Regions from separate parts of the Paenibacillus sp. HWE-109 genome, predicted to be linked through region 1. Evidence: riboswitches for the same ligand, from Rfam matches in the RefSeq annotation. Region 1 holds a riboswitch; each other region holds the start of a gene.
What was found. A riboswitch is a leader RNA that binds a small molecule or an ion and turns the genes downstream of it on or off. The one in region 1 is predicted to bind cyclic di-GMP.
Positions count from the first base shown of each region.

Region 2: another riboswitch for cyclic di-GMP. It lies ahead of LOZ80_RS15295 (hypothetical protein); the one in region 1 lies ahead of LOZ80_RS32640 (transglutaminase-like domain-containing protein).
Region 3: another riboswitch for cyclic di-GMP. It lies ahead of LOZ80_RS18360 (pyridoxal phosphate-dependent decarboxylase family protein); the one in region 1 lies ahead of LOZ80_RS32640 (transglutaminase-like domain-containing protein).
Region 4: another riboswitch for cyclic di-GMP. It lies ahead of LOZ80_RS29860 (putative bifunctional diguanylate cyclase/phosphodiesterase); the one in region 1 lies ahead of LOZ80_RS32640 (transglutaminase-like domain-containing protein).

Region 1 is NZ_CP091881.1:7,601,432-7,604,575, forward strand. It holds gene LOZ80_RS32635 (collagen binding domain-containing protein) at 1-1,252, shown strand, start outside; cyclic di-GMP riboswitch class I at 1,508-1,595, shown strand; gene LOZ80_RS32640 (transglutaminase-like domain-containing protein) at 1,609-2,409, shown strand; gene LOZ80_RS32645 (collagen binding domain-containing protein) at 2,610-3,144, shown strand, end outside.
Region 2 is NZ_CP091881.1:3,592,665-3,595,808, reverse strand. It holds gene LOZ80_RS15310 (hypothetical protein) at 1-4, opposite strand, end outside; gene LOZ80_RS15305 (alpha/beta hydrolase family protein) at 170-1,003, shown strand; gene LOZ80_RS15300 (phosphoesterase) at 1,049-1,558, shown strand; cyclic di-GMP riboswitch class I at 1,783-1,868, shown strand; gene LOZ80_RS15295 (hypothetical protein) at 1,885-2,163, shown strand; gene LOZ80_RS15290 (hypothetical protein) at 2,498-2,752, shown strand.
Region 3 is NZ_CP091881.1:4,243,006-4,246,149, reverse strand. It holds gene LOZ80_RS18365 (ABC transporter ATP-binding protein) at 1-794, shown strand, start outside; cyclic di-GMP riboswitch class I at 1,044-1,129, shown strand; gene LOZ80_RS18360 (pyridoxal phosphate-dependent decarboxylase family protein) at 1,221-2,888, shown strand; gene LOZ80_RS18355 (methyl-accepting chemotaxis protein) at 2,895-3,144, shown strand, end outside.
Region 4 is NZ_CP091881.1:6,961,336-6,964,479, forward strand. It holds gene LOZ80_RS29860 (putative bifunctional diguanylate cyclase/phosphodiesterase) at 94-1,632, opposite strand; cyclic di-GMP riboswitch class I at 1,715-1,803, opposite strand; gene ilvA (threonine ammonia-lyase IlvA) at 1,866-3,122, opposite strand.

The DNA of each region.
Region 1 (3,144 bases):
CTACAATGTCGCAATCCTAACTGACAATGATGGCAAGCAAAAGTTTGAATTGACCTTCACGCATCAGATTTCGAAGCCGTATATCTTAGAGTACCAGTCATTAATTGCGGCTAATGACAATGATACCGTTTCTAATCAAGTGAGCTTTACGGGGAGTAATGACACAACGGTTTCCAAAAGCACATCGAAGAATGTCATTGTAGCTGTTTCAAGCGGATCTGGTACAGGCAGTGGCGTTAGAGGGTCCTTAGCGGTTAAAAAAGTGGATTCCGGTAATCATGCCTTGTTATTAAACGGAGCGACGTTTGAATTGTACCGTAAAACGGGTGCAACAACGAAAATCCTTTTTAGTACGCTAACAACAGATTCTACAGGTATCGTCTTATTCAAAAATTTACTTCAAGGTGATTATGTTCTAAAAGAAGTAGTTGCTCCAACCGGATACACCCTTGATTCGAGCGAACGTGCAGTTACGATTAATTCGACAACTGCTATTAACTTGGATGTCACGAATGTGAAGGTGGTAGTGCCGACGCCAACGCCGGTTGTACCGACACCGACACCAGTAGTGCCGACACCGACGCCAGTAGTGCCGACGCCAACGCCGGTAGTGCCGACGCCAACGCCGGTAGTGCCGACGCCAACGCCAGCTGTGCCGACACCGACACCAACGCCAAGTTCAGGCGGAGGTGAATCCACGCCGGCACCAAGCACGAGCCCTTCGCCGACGCCAAGCGCGAGTCCTAAGCCAACGCCGAGCGCGAGCCCGACGCCAGCGCCAAGCGCAAGCCCGACGCCAGCGCCAAGCGCAAGCCCAACGCCAGCGCCAAGCGCGAGTCCGACGCCAGTGCCAAGCGCAAGTCCGACGCCGAAGCCTCAGGCAGATGAGAAAGTAACTGATCAAGATACACCAATTGAAGGTGATATTGAAGTTCCATTAGGCACCACTCCGTCCATCGGCAAACAACCGGAGAACGGGACAGTAACCATAGATCCTAACGGTCACTGGGTATACACACCTAACCCTGGATTTACGGGGAATGAATCAATTACGGTTGTTCTGAAAAATGGAACAGGGGAAGCAACGGAAGCAATGATTGATATTGAAGTTCAAAAAGTTCCGCTAGGCAATAAGAAATCGGGAGAAACGCTTCCTCAGACAGGCGAAGCAAGCCGTAGATATTATGAGTTAGCAGGTTTTGCTTTGATTATTGCGGGTGTAGTTTTGAGAAGAAGAAGACTAAACAAATAACAGGTTGATCTAGTTGTTAATTATATTAACGAGGCTGTCCCAAGAGGTTGATACCTTGAGGGTGGCCTCTTTTTTGACATTAGAGCTGGGTGGAAATCCGCTATTATTTGCGGTGAAGTGGAAATTCCGACTCTGTTTATGGCCGTTAGGCAGATGGAAGCAGATTGGGTAATAAATTGTCTAATTATGTATATTCAAACCGACAAGCATATGATATGATGTCAGCATATTAGGCGTTTATTCATCGGTGGTTTCTCCCGATAAAGGCAAATCTAGCGAAAACTAGAGACGCAAAACTAAAGGGCCTTCCTTACTTCAACTAAGATGGCAGCCAGTTACCGAAAGGGGATTTTTTTGTGTTCAAAAAATCAATTCTAGCAGCTATCCTTCTATCGATCTTCTTGATGCTAGTACCTCAAGCGATATTTGCAGCTCCCTCTATTGTGGACCAAAGCGCATTGAGCAAAGGAATTATTTCAATCCATTATACAAGCCGTCCAGACACCAAGGTTCTCGTTCGGATCTCCAAGGAAAATGTGAAGTATGACTACACCTTTGAAGAAGGAGACCAGTACCCTCTGCAGCTTGGAAACGGTACCTATAAAGTGCTAGTCGGGGAGTCCATAGGGAACAACAAATATAAGGTAATTGCGCAAGAACAGATAGAGGTGAAGTTGGCAGATGAGAAGACAGTATTCCTTCAATCTATCCCGCTTATCGACTGGAGCGAAACATCGAAAGCTGTCGTAAAGGCCAAGAAACTAACGGCAGATAAGAAGACGGACATGGATAAATTAAAAGCCATCTACGCCTATATCACGACAAATTTTACGTATGATTACAAAAAGGCACAAACCGTAGCAGATACCTATATACCTGACTTGGACGAGGTTTACGAAGCTTCCCAGGGAATCTGTTATGACTTCGCAGCAACTTTTGCCGCGATGGCCAGAAGTGAAGGATTGCCGACCCGCCTTGTGATGGGCTATGAGGCCAGCTCGCCAGAGACGTATCATGCTTGGAACCAAGTGTTTCTAGCGGATCGGAACGAGTGGGTCACGATAGATACCACTTATGATGCTACACGTGTACAAGGTGGACAAGCAACGGACATGTTCAAAAACGCAGATGATTATCAAATAGTCAAAGTGTACTAACTAAATCAGAAGCCTGTGCTCAATTCATGAGCGCAGGCTTTTTTTGTTTTTTTGCGGCAGCAGAAAAAATAAATCCATTGATTTACAATACAACTTGTATCATATAATATTAATAATGATACAATTTGTTTCATATTCTATGTCTACAAGCAAATAGTCTATACCAAGCTTGAATCGTGAATGGAGGTATGAAAAAAATTATGTTAAAGAAAAAAACGAGTACACTGCTCATTGCCCTATTAATTTTTATGCAGAGTATTTACGGAGTAGGCTTTTTTGCGAAGGCGAGTGCGGCTGCGATTTCAAACAACATTATTGACAGTGTTACACTAGTTGTATATGACAGCTCAGGGCAAGTCGTCACAGGCAATGTTTATGAGCCGAATGCCAAGGTGCAGGTAGACTATGCGTGGTCGCTGCCGAACAGCCATGGGTATAAGGCTGGTGATACGTTTGCGTTCACACTGCCGCAGCAATTTTTACTTTATAATGATATCAGCGGTGGTTTGATGATGGGGCAGGAGCAATTAGGAACTTTCCATGTGGACCGGGCCAGCCATCAAGTGCTGATTACGTTTAATAATTACATTGAAAGTCATGATAATGTCCATGGCACGCTAACCTTCAAAACGCAATTGGATAAAAGCCAGCTTACGGAAAATACCGTGGTAACGATTACGATTCCGATTAAGACCGGCGAGCAAGTCTTCACCCTTCATCTCAGGCCGACCGTAA
Region 2 (3,144 bases), 4.0 Mb from region 1:
ACATAGGTTAACGTCCTCCTGCGTGGATTTATTTGAGCGCTGTAGTCAGTTTTTACTAAATCCTTAGAAATTATAATCATTAATCTGGTTTAGGCTGCTTTAGAATAATTGTGTTAAACTAGCAATAGCTAAGGTTGTTTTGAACAAATATGGAAAGTGAGGAAGACAGATGGGAAGCAGAGCAGGTCAATCATTCGAAATCCAACTTGAGCAGGATCGCATAGTGCGGGGGGATTGGTATACAGCGGAATCACAACCCTCGAAAGGTACCCTGATCATTTGTCATGGCTATAAAGGCTTTAAAGATTGGGGCATGTTTCCGTATTCAGCGCAATCCTTGGCAAAGGATGTCGATGTTGTCGCTATCAATTTTTCGCACAACGGAGTCGGAGCAGATTTGCTAACATTCTCAGAACTTGAGAAGTTTGCGAAAGCTACTTATTCGCGCGATCTAGAAGATTTGGAAGCCGTAGTAAATTATATTTACCAAAGAGATAAAATCGCGTCAAAGCAGCCAATTCTTCTGTTGGGACACAGCAGGGGGGCTGCGGTTTGTCTGATTTATGCCTTAGATCATCCAGCTCAAATTGCGGGTGTAATTAGTTGGAATGGCATTGCTAATGTCGATCTGTTCACCGAGGAAAATAAAGCGGAAATGCGCGAAACGGGACGCGCGTATACGTTGAATGGACGAACTAAGCAAAATATGCCGCTAGATTTGGAAATACTAGTGGATATGGAACGAAATCAGGAGCGATTGGATATCATTAGCAGAATTAGCGGTATTGCTTGCCCTGTCTCACTGGTCCAAGGCACAGAAGATGGGGAGCGAGGCATTAAGGGGTCCACTCAGTTAGTGCAGCAAAATCCTGCTATTAAGTGGCTTCGCATTCCTGCTGGAAATCATACCTTCGGATCCGTTCATCCCTTCCAAGGTGAGACGGCGCCAATGAAAGAAGCTATTCGCGTTACGCTTGAGAGCATTCGCGAAATGCTTGGATAGCTGTTTTTGTTGAATGAACTAATTAAATCGAGGAGGCGGATGTCCATGTCCCAAACTTTTTTCATATCCGACCACCATTTTGGTCATAAATTGATTATTGATTTTGAAAATCGCCCTTTCGTCGATACCGAGGAAATGAATGCAAGCATGATTGCCAAATGGAATCAAGTTGTGAACAAAGAGGACACGGTATTCCATCTGGGGGATTTCTCCTTTCTCAACAAAGAGAAGACCCAAGCAATCGTTTCGCAACTCAACGGCTACAAAATCCTCATCCTAGGCAACCATGACCGGGGAAGGTCCAGGACGTGGTGGCTCGATGCCGGTTTTGATGAAGTGAGCGATTATCCGATCATTTATAAAAACTTTTTTTTCCTGTCTCACGAACCCATGTACATGAACAAACAGATGCCATACGTCAATGTCCATGGCCACATTCACGGGCAGAAATACGAGGGACTTCATTATTATAATGTGAGTGTGGAACAACTGGATTACACACCGGTTTCTTTTGAGCAGATTCGTGATGCGGTTGTGGTGAATGAGGAGCAATAAGGAGATAGAGCAAACTGTGGCCGAATTGGCCACGTTTTTTTTGTTTGTTGAACAAAAAAACGTTAATTCACAAGGGTTTTCTAAAGCAAGATGACTGTTTTGGGATTGTCATATAGCCTAAGCTGAAGCTACTCTTTTACAGTAAGTTTTTAAGTAACTGCTACTTTAGAACTAGACATAATTAACCAATTCATGTAGACTGAAATTTAATGTTAAGCAGTTAGTGCTCGACAAGGCAAACCTATTGAAAAGTAGGGACGCAAAACTAAAGGGGCTTAGTGCAAAAGCACTGTGCTAGCCAGTTATCGAAAGCGGAGGCGACAATTTTGGCGACTAAAATCAAATATATTGCTGTGGTAGAATATAATGATCGTTTAACGAAAACTTTTAAAGAGATACCTTTTTTTTGTGATGTAGACAAAAATCCAAGCATCGGTGATTTCGTTAAATTATTTCAGGATGAGGGACTTGAAATGGAAATCGTGGATTTTGCTGATATGATTTTTCAACCAATTGATAAAGCTTCAACTAAAATTGCATTTGCAAAAATCAATAGGACATTTAAAGACTATACCCACAATGATATAAAGCGAAGAAGAAATTAAAATAAAATTCTAATATTTATGTATCTCGGACTTGTTGAAATGTAGCGCCAAAAATCTCTTTTTATTGTTTAGGAACACTTTGAATGTTTTGTAGTTATTTTTCAAATTGATCAGTGAGAAAAACCTTGAAGAAGACTTCAAGGTTTTCTTTATTATGACCTCTAATAAAAAGATATAGACCTTACATACCGACTAGTATACCAAAGGAGACTGCTGTTAATTTCGGAAAACTGCTTTTCAGTAATGAATCGAGTTAAATTTATTGCCATGTTTATAGGTCGGTTCTTGCTAGGTATTTTATAATTAAAACTAACAAAGCTAGGGAGTTGAGAAGATGGAAAATATGCAGCTTAATCGAATTGAGGAAATGTTGGGTACATTAATTAAGATGGTTGGGGAAAACAATGGCAGTTTGAAATCATTAGAGGATAAATCAGATAACGTTGAGAAAAATATTAAGGAAACCAAGGATAACGTAAAGGGACTTATTGAAGGGCAAGAAAGACAAGATCGCATTCTTGAAATGCTTTCAGTTAAATCCATTGAAACGGACTCATACATAAGAGATTTTAAACGGAAATTGCAGTGAAGCTCACTCAGCAAATTGGAGTGGGCTTTATTTATTTGCAAAGCAAAAGAAATGTGAAAACCGCTATTGATCAGAAAAATGCATTCTTGACCAAATATTGACCACGGAACCGAATTTGGCACTCATTCATGGATCAATAGTTCTCTAAACATGAAATAAACCCTTACAACGTAAGGGTTTCTCTGGATGACCTGTAGTGGGCTCGAACCACTGACCCCTACCCTGTCAACTTACGGATGGACTTCATTTGGCTCAACGCTTGTCCATTCAGTAGTCCAAACGTCAGTCCGAACACTACTAAATCAACGTATGTTGAAACGGGTGGTCAACATAACTCATCACGATCTCTTATTCGATTACTACTATTATAACCGTAGGAGCGGAATCTAACA
Region 3 (3,144 bases), 3.4 Mb from region 1:
AGGACAAGGAAAATGCCAAACCTATTGCTGACAGCGATCTGAAAGGCGAGATCCATTTCAATCATGTTCAGTTCGGATATGTGCAGGAGAGAACGATCATTGAGGACCTGGACCTCCATATTCAGCCTGGAGAGATGATTGGCATCGTCGGAACGACAGGTGCGGGGAAGAGCTCGCTTATTAGTCTTCTATGCCGCTTCTACGATGTGCAGAAGGGCAGTATCCAGATTGATGAGACGGATATTCGCGATCTCCCGCAGGCTGCTTTGCACCGGATGGTTGGACTCGTGCAGCAGGAACCTTATTTATATGCAGGAAGCATTCTCGATAATGTGCGGATGTTCGATGAGACGATTTCGCGTGAAGATGTGATTCGGGCATGTCAACTCGTTGGTGCCGACAGCCTGATTACGCGATTAAAGGATGGTTATGATTCACGAATTTCTGAACGCGGAAGCGGGCTTTCAGCGGGGGAAAGACAACTGATCTCCTTTGCGCGGATTATCGTCTTTGAACCGAAAGTGTTAATTCTGGATGAGGCGACAGCGAATTTGGATTCCAAGACGGAGCAATTGATCCAAACGGCGTTGGCGGTTGTGGCGGAAGGGCGAACAACGCTGGTTATTGCCCATCGGATCTCGACGATCCTTCATGCCAATCGCATCCTTGTGATGAGTCAGGGCCAAATTGTTGAAGAAGGCAACCATGCTGAACTGCTTGCCCTTCATGGATACTACGAGCAATTGTACCTGCATTCGCAAGGAAATATGGATGCGGCCCAAACTTTTTCATAGCCGCAAGTTCATACAGAGCTTTGCCTTAAGTCCTCTTGGAGAGGTTAGGGCAAAGCTATTTTTTTGTCATAAGCTAATGTTTTACCAATGGTTAAATATATACAAAAATAGCAAGTTAGTGTCATATTAATATCTTAACAAACAATATTGGTAAATTGTGTTGTTTTATTTCTTTTACTATACTATACTGATGTATAAAATTGTAAAGTTTTTTGTCGATTAATGTCGAAGATGGAAACGATCGCCACAACTTTATAATGGCAAACCTATTGAAAAATAGGGACGCAAAGCTAGAGGGACTACATCCAACAAGGATATGTCAGCCAGTTGCACGGGGAGCAATTGGTGGAATAGGACTTAAAGCCTGTTTACGCCTTTTTGGTGCGAGCATTTTCTTCAAACGATTCTATCGATAGGAGTGAAATTATGAGAGAAAAGAAAGCTAATGTTCAGCAGTTATTTCCAAGTGAAGATGGTAACCCTCAAACGCGTCAAATATTTATGAAGCTTATTGAACAGATTGTCACAGGTGCAGATGAGCTGAAAAACCCGGATGGCGTTAATCTCAAGGGAGAGAAGAATCGATCAGGGCATTTCTACAACAATCTTATCCGTGAAAGCGCCATTCCCCATGGCAGCATTCCAATGGAAGAAGTGAATGTTGAGCTGCTAAAGCTGCTTCATGACCATCCTTACCATACCAAATATTTTTTGACGAACATTTTGCCCATGGCCAGTCTTCCCGGCATTTTGGGGATGATTACAGCTTTCATGGTGAATGGCAACAATTTGTGGGATGTCTATGGCCCGGCTGGAGCAGAAGCGGAAGTGCGAGTCACCAGCATGATGTCCAAATTAATCGGTTACGATGCGCTGCAAAGCGGGGGGTATACAACTTGGGGAGGACAAGGCGCGGTATTTTCTGGACTCCGACTAGCGATTGCCAAATATGCTCCTGATGCCTTGCAAAAAGGAGTTCCCAACAATTTGTATGCGTTTTGTTCCGAAGCTGCGCATTACAGCTTGTTTAAATCGATGGAAGCATCAGGTATCGGAAGCGATCGCTTGATCAGGATTCGTACGCATGCGGACAGCTCTATGGATGTGGATGATTTGGCAATCAAGCAGTCAGAAGTCATTGCTCAAGGCGGAATTCCGATTTACATCGTCGCTACAACAGGAACGACAGATGCCATGGGCATTGATGATGTGGCGCACATTTATGAAGTTTCTTCCCAATTAGCCAATCAGCATGGATTGTCCAGACCTCATATTCACGCAGATTCTGCCTTGGGTGGATTCTTTGCTTTCTTTAATGATTATGATTTCGATGTTAATCCACTTGCGTTCAGTCAAGAAGTTGTGCAAGCATTAATCGCGATTCAAAGTAAAATGAAACATCTACATATGGCGGATTCATTGTGCTTCGATTTCCAGAAGCTAGGCCAAACTCCCTATTTGACAAGCTTATTTCTAGTGAAAGACGCGGCTGATTTACGGCTCATGGATCTGCATCCGGATGAAACACCGTATGTCGGCCATCGTGGTTATGGGCAGTATCACACAGGCTATACGCTGGAATGCTCGCGAATGGCTAGCTCGATTAGCATTTACAGCGCACTGCTCGCATTCGGTATTCAAGGGTATCAACAATTGCTAGCCCAATTCGTTGAAGTGAATCTTACTTTCCGCGCAGCGCTTAAGCGGGAGATCCCTCAAGTAGAGATTGTCAATGATGATAACCCAGGTATCATTACACTGTTCCGTATTTACCCGGATAGCAAACCTGGATTCCAGGCTGAAATTTCAGGTACGTGCACACTCAAGGAAATAGAACGAAATAACAAATTCAACGAGCGGCTGTTTGAAATGCTTGGGGATCATCGCGATCGTATCTTTTTTGGAGATACCAAGAAGCATTTGTTAGTTCAAACGAAGGATGACAGCTCCATCGCTTTATACGCGACAAAAATCTTCGTGATCTCCCCGTATACGGAGACTAGGCACGTAGAAGAAATTATTCAATATTTAAAAACGACGATTACACAAGTCTACGAAAAATACTCGGAGTCATCCATGTTAAGCAGGAGGTAATTGAATGTGGCTAAGCAAGTTGGGACAACAATCATAAACTGGTTCCGTGGACATATCGCGGTGAAGATGACCCTCAGCATCTTACTGCTGCTGTTCTTTGTATGTGCGGCTTTTTCCGTTTCTGGCTATATGACCAGTCGAAGCTTATCGACCAAGCTCGAAGATCAATTCGTTCTAAGATTAACAACCAATATTGAAAATGTCTCGAAATATCTTTCTTCCATTCCTGAGCATGCGGATGAAATTACAGGCAAAG
Region 4 (3,144 bases), 640 kb from region 1:
AACAAGTTGACATGTCCTATTTTGTAACCAGCCACAACTTAGGCTCCAAGCCCCAATTATTTATTATACTACCGCCGGTCAATAAAATCTAGATCACCCCATCTTAAATTTATCGGTCAAAAGGCTCAGAAATTGGTCGGGATTCAGCGGATTGCTGAACAGCTCTCCTTGAACCTCCGTACATTGCAAGAACTTCAGGTATTCCAGTTGTTCCTTGGTTTCTACACCTTTGGCAATCAAATTAAGTCCCAAACGGTGAGCCATGCGAATAATAGCTGCCGCCAACAATTGGTTCTCATCATCATCGACCAAATCCCGCACCAATGTGCTGTCGAGTTTCACGCTATCCAGCGGCATTCCCTCCAGTCCACTCCTCGTGAACAGCCCCGTGCACAAATCATCCATAGCAATGCGCACACCGATTTTCTTAAGTTGAATCAGCCTTTCACTAGCTTCCTGCACATTAGATGAGGTAATACTTTCGGTCAAATCCAGCTCTATCAGATCAGGTTCTATGCCCGTTTCTTTCAAAACACCAGCAATCTCTTCGATGAAGTGGTCATCTCTAAACTGCGAGGCCGTGATCGCGATTGTCATCCGCAAGGAGGGGAAGCCGCTCTCCCGCCATGCGCGCAGTTGATGACACGCTGTGCGAACAGCCCATTTGCCTATCGGCACCATGAAACCCATTTCCTCAGCCGCCTTAGACCAGCCTCCATAAGTCGTAGCCGCACTGTCTGCTTTACTCCAATGAAGGCTCGCTTCCATTCCAATTAATTGTTGATTCGTAATCGCATATTGCGGCTGATAAAGCAGTTCGAATTGCTCATGCTCCAAAGCCTGCCTAAGCTCCGACTCCAGATGAGCCTTGCTCTTCACCATGGCATCAATCTCCGATGCGTAGAACTGGAATTGATTGCTTCCTCGCTTCTTGGCCTTGTACATGGCTTCATCCGCATGTTCGAGCAACTGCTCCGCCACAGTTCCATCTAAGGGGTATAAAGCAATCCCCATGCTGGCCGTAATCACAACCGGCTTTCCTCCAAGGATGAAAGGCTCTTCCAGAGCTGATTGAATACGGGCAGCCACGAACCTCACATCCTCCGGTTTCGCAAAGGATTCCAAGAGAATGGCGAATTCGTCTCCCCCCTGCCGGTATACCGTATCCGATCCCCGCAAGCAGCCCAGCAGGCGCTCAGCGGCAAGTCGAATGAGACGATCGCCATAGGCATGACCTAACGAATCATTCACTTCCTTGAACCTGTCCATATCCAGGAACATAACAGCAGTCAACTGTTCATTGCGCTTCGCATGCAGAAGAGCCCGCTCCAATCGATCATCGAATAATCGACGATTAGGCAGTCCGGTCAACGTATCATGGTAAGCCAAAAAAGCCAATTGCTCACTCTTCTCATCCTGTGCACGACGCGTCAGGCGAAGATGACGCAGGCAAAGAGCAATCATGAAGCCGATTACAAATTGAATCAACACGCTAAGGAGAATATAAGCCCCTGGGGAGAAGGATGCGGTTACAAGCACGTTGGCCGCCAACAATAGGAAGCCGAGCACGCCAACATACACGACTGCTTTTGCTCTCACATGCTGTTTCCACTTATCCAGATCGACTTTCACGCGATTCCTCCGTTCTCATATGAAAAAAGGCTATTCCAAATTGGAATAGCCGTAGGTGTACCTGTTAGGTAAACTTCAACCTGTCGGTAGTTCAGCCATCCTCGCTGCATCTGCAACCTTAGACCTGTAACTTTGCGTCCTTACCTTTCGATAAGTTTGCCTTTATCATCGTATAGGTAATAAATGGGACTAAATAACTATATCATATTCCATTTGCCTTTGGCTAATTTTTCTTAGATCAGCAAGTTAAATAACTTAGGATCTTTATTGATCTCAATATAGCCGTAATCTTTGCTGGAGAGGCGCTCAATCAAACCGTCATAATCGTCCTTATTTTTAAGCTCAATACCGACTAAGGCAGGTGCATCATCCCGATTGTTCTTCTTCGTATATTCGAAACGGGTAATATCATCGGTAGGTCCTAGGACTTCCTCCAGAAATTCACGCAAGGCGCCTGCACGCTGCGGGAAATTCAGAATAAAGTAGTGCTTCAAGCCCTCGTAGATCAATGATCTTTCCTTGATCTGCTGCATGCGGTCAATATCATTGTTGCCTCCGCTTATGATGCAGACGACATGCTTGCCGCGGATTTGATCCCGGTAAGCATCCAGAGCTGCAACAGGCAGCGCTCCTGCCGGCTCAATTACAATCGCATTGTTATTGTACAGCTCCAGAATGGTCGTGCACTCCTTGCCAGAAGGGATAATCACGATATCCTCGAGCTTGTCTTTGCAAATCTCAAACGTTAATTGGCCGACCTGCTTGACTGCCGCGCCATCCACAAATTTCTCTATCGTGGACAGTGTCACGACCTTCCCTTGCTGCAGCGATTCCGTCATGCTAGCCGCACCCTCCGGCTCTACACCGATAATCCGCGTCCGTGGGGACACACTGTCCACATAAGTGGCTACGCCCGCTACAAGGCCGCCTCCGCCAATCGTCGCGAAGATATAGTCCGGCGTATCGGACATTTGATTCATAATCTCCAAGCCTACCGTGCCTTGTCCGGCAATCGTACGCACATCATCGAACGGATGAATAAACACTTTATTCTCTTGTTCGCAGTAAGCCTTGGCTTGTGTGGAAGAATCATCGAACGAATCCCCTGTCAGAATGACTTCAACAAAGGAGCCGCCGAATAGCTTAACCTGAGAAATCTTCTGTCTTGGCGTTGTCGTCGGCATGAAGATCTTACCCTGGATGCCAAGCTGCTTACAGGAATACGCCACGCCTTGCGCGTGATTGCCTGCGCTCGCACACACAACCCCGGCCTCGCGTTCCTCCGCCGTTAAGCTTTGAATCACGTTGTACGCTCCGCGAATTTTGAAAGAGCGAACCATCTGCATATCTTCACGTTTGAGATAAACGTTGCATTCATACAAGTTGGAGAGCAGCTCATTGCGTTGCAAAGGGGATGGTTCAATCACCTTGCTGAGCACATGATTGGCCCTAATAATATCTTCCAAACCTACTTTTCCGGAAACAACCATTCTCTTCTACTCCCTTTCTCAC